Regions from separate parts of the Streptomyces sp. NPDC018000 genome, predicted to be linked through region 2. Evidence: riboswitches for the same ligand, from Rfam matches in the RefSeq annotation. Region 2 holds a riboswitch; each other region holds the start of a gene.
What was found. A riboswitch is a leader RNA that binds a small molecule or an ion and turns the genes downstream of it on or off. The one in region 2 is predicted to bind cobalamin.
Positions count from the first base shown of each region.

Region 1: linked by a shared signal. The riboswitch ahead of ACH4EW_RS00175 (energy-coupling factor ABC transporter permease) and the one ahead of ACH4EW_RS10420 (ribonucleoside-diphosphate reductase subunit alpha) in region 2 are both predicted to bind cobalamin.
Region 3: linked by a shared signal. The riboswitch ahead of ACH4EW_RS26395 (cobalamin biosynthesis protein) and the one ahead of ACH4EW_RS10420 (ribonucleoside-diphosphate reductase subunit alpha) in region 2 are both predicted to bind cobalamin.

Region 1 is NZ_JBIRGM010000001.1:32,050-36,176, reverse strand. It holds gene ACH4EW_RS00195 (helix-turn-helix domain-containing protein) at 1-258, opposite strand, end outside; partial or broken gene ACH4EW_RS00190 (ATP-binding protein) at 535-861, opposite strand; partial or broken gene ACH4EW_RS00185 (DUF5753 domain-containing protein) at 862-1,242, shown strand; gene ACH4EW_RS00180 (DUF397 domain-containing protein) at 1,239-1,448, shown strand; cobalamin riboswitch at 1,931-2,114, shown strand; gene ACH4EW_RS00175 (energy-coupling factor ABC transporter permease) at 2,144-2,848, shown strand; gene ACH4EW_RS00170 (energy-coupling factor ABC transporter substrate-binding protein) at 2,845-3,231, shown strand; gene cbiQ (cobalt ECF transporter T component CbiQ) at 3,238-3,987, shown strand; gene ACH4EW_RS00160 (energy-coupling factor ABC transporter ATP-binding protein) at 3,984-4,127, shown strand, end outside.
Region 2 is NZ_JBIRGM010000003.1:428,562-432,688, forward strand. It holds gene ACH4EW_RS10420 (ribonucleoside-diphosphate reductase subunit alpha) at 1-1,198, opposite strand, end outside; cobalamin riboswitch at 1,342-1,477, opposite strand; gene mctP (monocarboxylate uptake permease MctP) at 1,635-3,272, opposite strand; gene ACH4EW_RS10430 (DUF3311 domain-containing protein) at 3,269-3,523, opposite strand; gene ACH4EW_RS10435 (GntR family transcriptional regulator) at 3,983-4,127, opposite strand, start outside.
Region 3 is NZ_JBIRGM010000018.1:23,362-27,488, forward strand. It holds gene cobN (cobaltochelatase subunit CobN) at 1-421, opposite strand, end outside; gene ACH4EW_RS26390 (cobyric acid synthase) at 430-1,989, opposite strand; gene ACH4EW_RS26395 (cobalamin biosynthesis protein) at 1,986-3,029, opposite strand; cobalamin riboswitch at 3,177-3,308, opposite strand; gene ACH4EW_RS26400 (hypothetical protein) at 3,479-3,709, opposite strand; gene ACH4EW_RS26405 (anion permease) at 3,745-4,127, opposite strand, start outside.

The DNA.
Region 1 (4,127 bases), on a different contig from region 2:
GTGGGCTTCGAGTTCGCGTAACGCTGCGGCGATCCGGGCCTCGCTCTCCGGGAAGCGTCCGGCGAGGTCCTTGATGCCGATCCTGGCCCCGGCGGGCAGCGACTGGATGTGTGCGGCGAGCCCGATCGCGGTGAGGGAGAGCTCGCGGTGCTGGGTGAGGTGGTTGCCCACGACCGTGAATCGGCTGGTGTGCCGGGAGTTGTCGTGCACGACACCGGACGAGGAGCGTGAAGACGCGCTAATCTGCTGGGTATCCATCGGGAAGCTGTTCTCTTCCTCGTTGGTCAGGCCCTCGATCGGGATTGTGAGTCCCGGCCGGGGGCCGACGCATCTCTGGGGTTGCTTTTCGCGGCGAGCATATGCCAGCCAACCGGCATGAACTCCAGCTCAGTTGGTGAACCTCACCCGTGTGGGTGACGGGAGGCCGGGTGGGGCTGGGAAGGGTAATTGCCACGTCCTTTGAGGCTTTTGATGTCGTGCGCCGCCACGTCGCGGGCCACCGAATCGTGGAAATCCGCGACCCGGTGGCGGCGGTCACGGTGCGAGGTCGAGCTCTGCCCAGACCGTCTTGCGGGGCACGGGACCGGGGCTGACGCCCCAACGGTCGGCGAGCGCCTCGACGATCAGCAGACCGCGCCCGGACTCGCAGTCGCCATCCGGGACGGCCATGCCCTTCGGACCGGGCGGAAGGCACCCGCCACGGGTGTCGCACACCTCGATCCGCAGGAACGCGCCGACACCGGCACCGCCGCCGTGGACCGTGAGGCCCAGCCGGAAGTCCCTGCCCGGTACGCGGCCGTGGACCACGGCGTTGGTCGCCAGTTCGGCGACGATCTGCGCGGCCGACTCCGAGGGCAGCCCCGTTCCATCTTCGACCGGTCACCGGCACCGGATCTCAGTTTTGTCCTGGAAGAAGTGACGCTGCGCCGCCCGATCGGAGGGACAATGGTGCGACGCCAGCAGCTTGAGCACCTGTTGGAAGTGGGGCAGATACGGAACGTCGAGATTCAGGTAATGCCGACCCACCGCTGGGACCACCCTGGAACAGGCGGAAAGATCCAAGTGCTGAAGTTCGACGACGGCTCCGGGGTGGGGCGTACAGATGGCGTGCACGGTGGGCGCCCGGTCTCTGATCCGCGGCAGCTCCGGGTCCTTGAGCTGCGGTATGGCATCATCCGAGCCGAGGCTCTCACTCCACGGGAGTCGCTGGCCTTCATCGAGCAAGCGCTGGGAGAGACATGATCCGCAAGACCTCCGCCGAGGATGCTCCCGAGCTGGCGTGGTTCAAGAGCAGTTACAGCGACAGCAGTGACGGCAACGACTGCGTCGAGGTCGCGACCACTCCCAGCTCGATCCACGTCCGCGACTCGAAGAACGCGCGGGGCCCCCGGTTCGCTGTGACCCCCGAGGCCTGGACCGACTTCGTGATGTACGCAGCCGGGAGCTGACCGCCAGCACTCGCCCCGGTCCCGGCCCCTGCTCTGGCGGGTTCGGGGCTCCTCACCGGCTGAGCGTGTACCAGTCCGGTGAATCCGGGTCCCGTACTCATAGTTGAGTTCGGGCCAGTCCGGCGTGCCGCCGATCCGCCAGTCGCGGGTTCCGTCGTACGCAGGGCAGCCCTCGTTGATTGCCTCGCCCACGGCACCGTTGCATCGTCTGCACGTCGACGGCTGACACAGGGCGCTCGCGGATATCCCGGGAATCACACCGCTGACAGGGCCACTGCATCGCCTAGGGCCCGGCTGTACGCCGCCTCAGTGGTGGACGTGCCGGCAAAGGACCAGCGCCAGTAGCCGTCGACCAAGGCCGTCGCGGTGCGCGGTGGAGGTCCCAGCCGGCGGGGCGGGAGGCGAGCAGCAGAGTATCCGCCTCGCCCTCATGCGCCCCGTTCGCGCATCTCATGCCTGCTTGTCACCGCCGCTCAGGGCCGTTAGTGTCACCACGCCTTGGTGAACGGGAAATCCGGTGAGAAACCGGTGCGGCCCTCGCCACTGTGATCGGGAAGTCCGGCTCCGGCCCTTGCGGGCAGCCACTGGGTCTCAGGACCCGGGAAGGCGGAGTACGGGCGGTGGTACCCGTCAGCCAGGAGACCGGCCAGGGCATGTCAACCATCCACGAGGTGCTGGAGAGGGTTCGCTGAGCCATGCACATAGCCGAGGGTTTCCTTCCTCCGGCGCACGCGGTCGCCTGGGGCGTCGCGTCCGCGCCGTTCGTCGTCCACGGAGTACGGTCACTCACCCGTGAAGTCAAGGCGCATCCGGAGAGTACATTGCTCCTCGGTGCATCGGGCGCCTTCACCTTCGTCCTGTCCGCCCTGAAGCTGCCTTCCGTCACCGGAAGTTGCTCGCACCCCACCGGCACCGGCCTCGGTGCCATCCTGTTCCGGCCGCCGGTCATGGCGGTCCTCGGCACCATCACCCTGCTCTTCCAGGCGCTCCTGCTCGCGCACGGCGGTCTGACCACGCTCGGTGCCAATGTCTTCTCGATGGCGATTGTGGGGCCCTGGGCGGGATACGGCATGTACCGGCTCCTTCGCCGGTGTGACGTGCCGCTGATGGTCACGGTCTTCTTCGGCGCGTTCGTCGCCGATCTGTCGACCTACTGCGTGACCAGTGTGCAGCTGGCGCTCGCCTTCCCGGACCCGAGCAGCGGATTCACGGGCGCGCTCGCCAAGTTCGGCTCCATCTTCGCCGTCACGCAGATCCCGCTGGCAGTAAGCGAGGGGCTGCTGACGGTTCTCGTAATGCGTCTGCTGGTGCAGTCCAGCAAGGGCGAACTCACCCGGCTCGGCGTGCTCGTGACCGGTGGCAGGCGTGAGCAGGCCGGTTCGGAGGCGGTGGCCCGATGAGCCGTAACACGAAGATCAACACCCTGCTGCTGCTCGTCGTCGCGGCCCTCGCCGTCCTCCCCCTGGCCCTCGGCCTCGGCGACCACAAGGAGGAGCCGTTCGCCGGTGCCGACGCCGAGGCGGAGACGGCGATCACGGAGCTCGAGCCGGATTACAAGCCCTGGTTCTCCCCGCTGTACGAGCCGCCGTCCGGTGAGATCGAGTCGGCGCTGTTCGCCCTGCAGGCCGCCCTCGGCGCGGGCGTCCTCGCCTACTACTTCGGCCTGCGCAAGGGACGACGGCAGGGCGAGGAGCGCGCGCGTTCCCAGAACGAGGCAACGCCGGCAGCCCCGGAGGGCTCCTGCGACAGCGCCCCGTCGGTTCCGCCGGCCGGGCAGTCCTGACCCGCCGTGCTGCCGATCGACGCGGCGGCGCACAGCAATCGCTGGCGCCGCCGCCATCCCGCGGACAAGGCCGTACTCGGACTCGGCCTCACCGTCCTCGCCATCTGTCTGCCTCCATGGCCGGGCGCGGCCTTCGTCCTCGTAGCGGCCCTCGTCGTGCTGCTCGGCCCGGCGGGCGTGCCCGCCCGCCGACTGTGGCGCTCGTACAAGGTGCCGCTGGGCTTCTGCGTGACGGGGGCCGCCCCCCTGCTCGTCCAGGTCGGCGGCCCCGAGGGCTTCGTCGCCCTCGCTCCGGACGGGCCCGTGCGGGCAGCGGAGTTGCTGCTCCGCACCTCGGCCGCCTCACTCGGCGTGCTGCTGTTCGCGTTCACCACACCGTTGTCCGACCTGTTGCCGCGGCTGGTGCGCGCTGGTGTTCCCGCGCCGGTCGTGGACGTCGCCCTCGTGACGTACCGGATGAGCTTCCTGCTCCTGGACTCGGTCCGCCGCATCCGCGAGGCGCAGGCCGCCCGGCTCGGACACACCACACGGGCCGCCACCTGGCGCTCCCTGGCCGGGCTCGGCGCCACCGCGTTCGCCCGGGCCTTCGACCGGGCGGCCCGGCTCCAGGACGGCCTCTCCGGGCGTGGTTACGACGGCGCGCTGCGGGTCCTGCTGCCCGAGGCCCGGATCTCCGGCCACTTCGTCGCGGCGAGCCTCGCCCTGCTCGCCGCCCTGGTCGCCCTCACCTTCGTACTCGAAAGGCCGCTGACATGAGCGAGCTTCCCCTCGTCGCCCTGCGGGACGCGTCCTTCGCCTACGAGGACGGACCCACCGTCCTCAGCGGCCTCGACTTCGACATCCAGGAGGGCCGCGCCCTCGCCCTGCTCGGCCGCAACGGCAGCGGCAAGACCACG
Region 2 (4,127 bases):
ACAGCTCACGGGCCGGAATCGACTTGCGGGCCAGCCCCTTGGCCTCGACGGCCCGGTACGCGGCGTCGAACTCGTCGCCCCACAGGTCGACCAGCTCGGGCACGTCGGCGGGTGAGAACAGCGACCAGTCCCCGTCCGCGTCGACCCGGCGCATGAACTCGTCCGGGATCCAGTGCGCCAGGTTGAGGTTGTGCGTACGACGCTGGTCCTCACCCGTGTTGTCGCGCAGCTCCAGGAACTCCTCGATGTCCGCGTGCCAGGTCTCCAGGTAGACGGCGGCGGCGCCCTTGCGGCGGCCTCCCTGGTTGACCGCGGCGACAGAGGCGTCGAGCGTCTTCAGGAACGGCACGATGCCGTTGGAGTGCCCATTGGTGCCTCGGATCAGCGAACCGCGGGCGCGGATGCGGGAGTACGAGAGACCGATGCCGCCCGCGTGCTTGGAGAGCCGGGCCACCTGGTGGTAGCGGTCGTAGATCGAGTCGAGCTCGTCGAGCGGGGAGTCCAGCAGATAGCAGGAGGACATCTGCGGGTGCCGGGTGCCGGAGTTGAAGAGCGTGGGGGAGGAGGGGAGGTAGTCGAGGCGGCTCATCAGACCGTACAGCGAGGCGACCTCGTCCAGCGCGCGTGCCGAGTCGTCATCGGCGAGACCGGACGCGATCCGCAGCATGAAGTGCTGTGGCGTCTCGATGACCTGACGGGTGTGCGGGTGGCGCAGCAGATAGCGGCTGTGCAGGGTCCGCAGCCCGAAGTAGCCGAACCGGTCGTCCGCGCCGTCGGCGAGCGCCTGCTCGACCAACGCGTCGAGGCGGTTCGCGTGGAGCTCCACGAACGCGGCCGTACGATCCGCGATCAGACCCTCGCGGTGTCCGACGGCGACCGAGGCGGAGAAGGACACCGCGCCCTGACCGGCTGCCTCGTCCGCGATGGTGCGGGTGAGGAGTCGGGCGGCGAGCCGGGAGTATGCCGGGTCCTCGGAGATCAGACCCGCGGCGGCCTCGCTGGCCAGCGCACGCAACTCTGCCTCGTCCGAACGGGCGTTGCGGCCGCGCAGCGCGGCGGCGGCGACGCGACCGGGGTCGGTGTCGGGCAGATCGACGGTGAGGTCGGTCAGGACCCGCAGCAGTGCGGTCCCCGGTCCGTCGTTCGTGGTTGCCGCGGACTCGGCGACTGAAGCCGGATCGGCTGGCGCGATGGTCACGTGGTGCTCTCCCTCGCTCGGCTCGGGGCCGGGCGGGGGAGCGGGGCAGCCGCGCTGAGGCATGCCCGAGGAAGGAGGGCAGCATTGCGTGCGGCGTCCACCGGCCCATCCGCGAGGCCCGGACGTCTGGCATCCGGTTCGGTCGAGCCGGATGCGCTGTCGGCAGGTCCTCGGACTTACTTGAGGGTGTACAAAAGCACACCGAATACACCGTTGCGGGACAGTTCCGGATTCGCACCGGATTTCCCTGCGGCGACAGCGAGCATGAGCATACATGTGGGGGCCGCCTGATGTGACGGCCCCATATGTTGTGTCACGCAACATGAGCCGGGGTGACGGGGCAAGCCGTGCGAACCCCTCTCGGAGCAGACGAACGGCCTGCCGCGCCCCGGTGAGAAGGGCTCGACGGGCCGCCGTCCGGCCGTGGTGGCGGTCGTCAGTGGCCGCCGCCCGGCGCCCCCGCCGTGGCCCGCGGGAGCTCCACCTGGACGCCCGGGTCGCCCGCGTCGGCCGTGTAGTCGGCCGGGGAGGTCTCGTCGATTCCGACGGGCGCCCTCACCGCGTGCAGGATGAAGGTGAGTGCCACCGTCACCACCACGTTCAGCACAAACGCAGTCAGACCGATGTAGCCGATCTCGCCGATGCCCGGGATCTCCTTGGACGACCCGCCGAAGTGCGCCTGGGTCGGGCTGGCGACCCCGTACGCGGCCACTGTCCCGTACACCATGCCGACCGCCCAGCCCGCGAGCAGCGCCCAGTGGTGGAACCAGCGGGTGAACAGGCCGCCGACCAGGGCCGGCATCGTCTGGAGGATCCAGATCCCGCCCAGCAGCTGGAAGTTGATCGCGACCGTCTTGTCCATGGTGAGGACGAAGGCGAGCGCGCCGACCTTCACCAGCAGCGACACCAGCTTGGAGACCTTGGTCTCCTGCTCCGGGGTCGCGTCCGGCTTCAGGAAGTCCTTGTAGATGTTGCGGGTGAAGAGGTTCGCCGCGGCGATCGACATGATCGCGGCGGGCACCAGCGCGCCGATGCCGATGGCGGCGAACGCGACGCCCGCGAACCAGTCGGGGAACATGTTCTCGAACAGCTGGGGGATGGCCAACTGCCCGTTGTCCACCTTGATCCCGGCGGCGATCGCCATGAAGCCGAGCAGCGCCAGCAGGCCCAGCATCAGCGAGTACAGCGGCAGGATCGTGGTGTTGCGCCGGATCACATCGCGGCTGCGGCTGGAGAGCGTCGCCGTGATCGAGTGCGGGTACATGAAGAGAGCCAGCGCCGAACCCAACGCCAGTGTGGCGTAACCCCATTGGCCCGCCTCGCCCGGTGCGAGCGCGCCGCGCGGCTTGCCGGTTGCCGGGCTGGTCTGCGAGAACGCCTCGTTCGCCTTGGCGAAGATGTCGTCGAAGCCGCCCAGCTTGATCGGGATGTAGATGATCGCCACCGCGATGACCAGGTAGATCAGCCCGTCCTTGACGAACGCGATCAGCGCGGGTGCCCGCAGCCCGGACGAGTAGGTGTACGCGGCGAGCACCGCGAACGCGATCAGCAGCGGCAGATCCTTGACGAACCAGTGGGTGTTCTCGCCGCCGCCGACGCCCATCACGTCCAGCACCGCCTGGATGCCTACGAGTTGGAGCGCGATGTACGGCATCGTGGCGAGGATGCCCGTGACGGCGACCGCCAGTGAGAGCCCCTTCGAGCCGAAGCGCCCGCGGACGAAGTCCGAGGTGGTCACGTACCCGTGCTTGTGCGAGACCGACCACAGCCGCGGCAGGAAGGTGAAGATCAGCGGGTACACGAGGATGGTGTACGGCACCGCGAAGAAGCCGGCCGCGCCCGCAGCGTAGATCGCCGCGGGAACGGCGACGAAGGTGTACGCGGTGTACAGGTCGCCGCCGAGCAGGAACCAGGTGACCCAGGTGCCGAACGACCGTCCGCCCAGGCCCCATTCGTCGAGGCTGGCATCGTTTTCGGCCTTCCGCCAGCGCGCCGCCAGGAAGCCCATGACCGTGACGGCCAGGAAGAAGAAGATGAAGACGCCGAGCGCGACGCCGTTCACGCCGTCCTTCATGCCGACGCACCCCCCTTGCGGGCGCGCTGGTCACGCTGCCACAGCTTGTAGGCGATCGTCGTGAGTGCGGTGGAGATCAGCACCCAGAGCATCTGGTACCAGTAGAAGAACGGAATACCGATGAAGGTGGGGTCCACCTTCGCATACGAACTCACCCAGAGCATCGCCACGAACGGCGCGATGAGACAGAGGGCGATGATCACCCGCACGGGCGTGACGGTGGGTGGCTTTCCTTGTGGGCCTGCTGGCATGCGGCGACTCCGTCCCCTCGCTGATCACCTGGTGTAGGACCGACCGGCACATGGGGGGCGGCGTCGCGGGGCTGGGCACGCACATCTGCCGCGTTGTCGTCAATCACCATGGCTCCTTCCCCAAGCTCTCGGCTGCGCTCGAGCAGGGGAGACCCCATCTGCCTCAATCCTCCGCCTTGCAGCTGCACGCACCCAGCCCCGCTCCTTCTCCCACCCCCCATGTGCCGGTCGGTCCCATGCGCAGGAAATCTAGGGGAGGCTTCCGGTTACCGTCACCCCGTGCCCGCATTGCAGTCCGGAAACGGTCCCGCGAGTGGGCGCGAATGTTCGAAACGCTGCCAAACGTACGGCATTTGGTCCGTGTCAAGGTGTGCGAAAGGCCCCCGTGGAGCGGCGGATTCCACGGGGGCGTGACGGTTGTGCGCAGGGTGCGAGTGGCCGGGATCCGCCGACAGACTCTCAGCCGGTCGGCCGCTTCAGACGCGCCACGAACTTGTACCGGTCGCCGCGGTACACCGAGCGCACCCACTCCACCGGCTCGCCCCGTCCGTCGAGCGAGTGCCGGGACAGCATCAGCATCGGCAGGCCCACATCCGTACCGAGC
Region 3 (4,127 bases), on a different contig from region 2:
GACCCCACTCGGGCATCTTCTGCGGCTCGGCGAAGCCGTGGCCGGTCAGCAGGACGGTGTCGGAGAGGAAGCGGGCCAGTTCGACGAGGTTTCCGGGGCCGCCCTCCACGAGGTAGCGCAGCGCCTCGGCGACGACACCGGCGGGCACCGACGACTCGGCCATCAGCTCGGCGTCCGGCACGGCCTCGCCGCCCAGCAGCACGGTCGGGATGCCGGACGCCTTGAGGACGGCCAGTCCGTCCTCCCAGGCGCGCTTGCCGCCGAGGAGACGGACGACGGCGACGCAGGAGCCCTCGATCAGCGCGGGGAGTTCCTCATGGGCGTCGATGCGGGTGGGGTTGCCGATCCGGTACGGCGCGCCGGAGGCGCGCGCGGCGAGCAGGTCCGTGTCGGCGGTCGACAGCAACAGCACGGTATTCAGAGGGGCGTTCATGCGCGTGCTCCAGGTGCTCCGGGGGCGATGAAGGGAAGTCCTGACGGTGCGCCCGACTCGATCAGCCGCAGCAGTGCGTCGGTGTCCGCGTGTTCTTCGATGAGGTCGCCGAGGCGGTCGAGCTGTTCCTCGCGCAGCGCGTCGAAGCAGGTGTCGGGGGCGCAGACGAAACGCCGGCCGGCCGCCCGCGCGACCTCGGCCAGGAAGCGGCGGCGGAATTCGTCGCTCTCCAGCGAACCGTGCCAGTGGGTGCCCCACACGGCGCCGACCCGGCAGCCGTCCAGGCCGTGACCCCGGCCGTCGGAGAAGAACGCCTCCCCGCCGTGTACGTCTGCGACGCCGTGATGGATCTCGTACCCCTCGACGGGGGCGCCGAGCGCCTCGCCGACGGGGCGGGCGAGGGTCTTCTCGCGGTCGAAGCGGATACGCACGGGCAGCAGGCCGAGGCCGTCGATGTGCCCGGCCCTGGACTCGACCTCGTCCTCGATGTGTTCGCCGAGGATCTGGAAGCCGCCGCAGATACCGAGGACCGGCCGGCCCTCGGCGGCGTGCCGTACCAGGGCGTCGGCGAGGCCGCGCTCGCGCAGCCAGGCCAGTGCCTTCACGGTGCCGCGAGTACCCGGCACGATGACGAGGTCGGCGTCGGCCAGCTCCTCGGCGCGGTCCACGAACCGGACGACGACGCCCGGTTCGGCCGCCAGAGCGTCCACATCGGTGAAGTTCGACATCAGGGGTACGGCGCACACCGCGACGCGCAGCACGTCGTCGCCGTGCGGCGGCGCGACGACCGATTCGCGTACGGCTCCGCGCAGCGCTGTGCTGTTTTTGAAAGCGGGCCTCAGACCGTCCTCCTCGTCGATCCCGAGGCCGTGGGCGAAGGGCAGCACCCCGTACGTCTGCCGCCCGGTGATCCCGCGCAGCATCTCCAGACCCGGCTCCAGCAGCGACACATCGCCGCGGAACTTGTTGACGAGGTAGCCGGCGATCAGCGACTGGTCCTCGGCGGAGAGCAGCGCCGTCGTACCGAAGAACGAGGCGAAGACACCGCCGCGGTCGATGTCGCCGACCACCACCACCGGGAAGCGCGCCGCCCGTGCGATGCCCATGTTCACGATGTCCGTGCGCCGCAGATTGATCTCCGCCGGACTGCCCGCCCCCTCGCAGATCACCGCGTCATACGTGTCCCGAAGCCGCTCAAGACAGTCCACGACCGTGCCGAGAAGCGCTTCCTGCCTGCCGCCGTGGTAGCCGCGTGCGCTCATCTCGCCCACCGGTCTGCCCATCAGGACGACCTGGCTGGAGCGGTCCCCACCGGGCTTGAGCAGCACCGGGTTCATCAGCGCGGTCGGCTCCACCCGGGCGGCCCGGGCCTGCATGGCCTGGGCGCGCCCGATCTCGGCGCCCTCGCGGGTGACGAACGAATTCAGCGACATGTTCTGCGCCTTGAAGGGCGCCACCTTCACGCCCCGGCGCACGAGCCAGCGGCAGATGCCTGCCGTGACGACGCTCTTGCCCGCGTCCGAGGTGGTTCCGGCGACCAGCAGCCCGCCGCTCATGTCCGTCTCCGTCCTGCGATCCGACGTCCTGTGACCCGGAGTCCTGCGGACCGATGTCCTGCGGACCGATGTCCTGCGGACCGATGTCCTGCGATCCGTCGTGCGACGAGACCCGCACCCAGCCGCCCCGCCACACACATGCCGAGGGCCAGCGCACTCACCCGGCGCGACAGCCGTACCGCGCGTTCGATGTCCTCGGTCTCCACCGCCCGGCCCGTCTCCCCGTTGAGGACGGGGCGGTGTTCTACCCGGCCGCCGTACGCGAGGGTCCCGCCGAGCCGTACGCCGAGTGCGCCCGCGAACGAGGCCTCCACCGGGCCCGCGTTGGGGCTCGGGTGCTTGGCCGCGTCGGCCCGCCACGCCCGTACCGCTCCACGTGGCCGCCCCCCGGCGGCCACGGCGAGCAGGGCTGTGAGCCGGGCACCCGGCCAGCCCGCGAGGTCGTCGAGGCGGGCCGAGGCCCAGCCGTAGCGCCGGTGGCGGGGCGACCGGTGGCCGACCATGGCGTCGAGGGTGTTCGCGGCCCGGAAGCCGACGAGCCCGGGCACACCGGCCAGCGCGCCCCACACCAGGGCGCCGACCACGGCGTCCGAGGTGTTCTCGGCCACGGACTCCACCACGGCGCGGGCGATCTGCGGTCCGTCGAGGGACTGCGGGTCGCGCCCGCACAGATGCGGCAGCCGCTCGCGGGCCGAATCGATGTCACCGGCTGCCAGGGCGGCGCCGATGGTCCGGGCCTCACGCCCCAGGGACGTACCGCCGACGACGGACCAGGTGGCGGCCGCGGTCAGTGCGACGGAGGCGGCGGGGTGGCTGCGTACGGCACGGGTGATCAGCGCGGCACCACCCGCCGCGCCCCCTGCGCAGACGAGCGTGTGCAGCGCGCCCCACCCGCGGTGGTCGCGCCAGAGACGGCGCTCGACGCCTGCTGCGGCCCGCCCGAAGGCGGCGACCGGATGTCCCCTGCGGGGGTCACCGAGCAGCAGATCGCCGATCAGACCGGCCGTGGCGCCGTACGCGAAAATGCGGTCGGCACGCACGGCTCAACCGGCCGTTGCGCCTCGAAGGACCTTCGTACAGGCGGCTCTCGTCGTCGAGAGCGCCACAGAAACGGACGCACGGCAGCCAGGCATGGCGATATGTCCTCACTCAGGGTCCGCGCCCTGGTTCGACGTGACCGGCGACGAGAGTCTCCTGGCTCCCGGATCCGCAGTTCCCCCGGCCTTCCAGCCCGCTCGCGCGCGCCGTGACTTCCGGTGTGGGGGACTGCTCCCCGGTGACAGTGGCGGGACCGCGCCGGATTCGCACCGGCTTCCTCTGCTGTCGCCGTAATCGGCTCCGGCAGTCCACCACGCCCTGCGAACGCCCGTCAACCTGCTGTTGATCTGCGACGGTGCAGTGTGCTGAGCCCCACATCGGACCGGGCACACCGCATCGGGCCGGACACACGAGGTGTGTCCGGCCCGATGCGGTGTGCCCGGAGAAGGGCTCAGGCGACGATCAGATAGATCCCGTACAGGACCGCCGCAGCACACAGCGCGAAGCAGACGTACGCACCGGCGCGGGCCAGCAGCAGCGAGCCGCCGGAGCCGCCCTGCGCCGCAGGTTCGGGCTGCTTGGAGAGACCGACGATGCCCAGGGTGAAGAGACCCACCAGCGCGACGGTGACGACGAGTGAGACGCCGAAGACGGAGCCGAGGGCTGCCCAGTCGATGTTCATGCTGAATCCTTAGACGGCCGGCGTAGGTGGCTGACCTAGAGGGTGGCGGTTCGCGCCGGGTCCTGGGTGGTTCCGGCCGCGGCCGGAATGGTGGCCTTGAGGTCCTGGGTCGCTGCCTGGGCCGCGGTGAGTGGCGGGCTGACGGAGGCGATGGCAGCGGTGACCACGCCCGCGGGCTCGCTGTCGCCGCCCGTCGGCGCGACATCGTCGTGGCCGACCGGCTTGCGGCGTGACACCAGCCAGATCGCCGCGGAGCCCAGGACCAGCAGCGCCGCGACGACGACGACGCCCCAGGTGCCCTGCCTGGTGAGGAGTTCCGCGCCCGCGCCCACCAGGCCCGCGGCCGGCAGGGTCAGACCCCAGGCGACGAACATCCGGGTGGCGGTGGACCAGCGGACCACGCCGCCCCGGCGGCCGA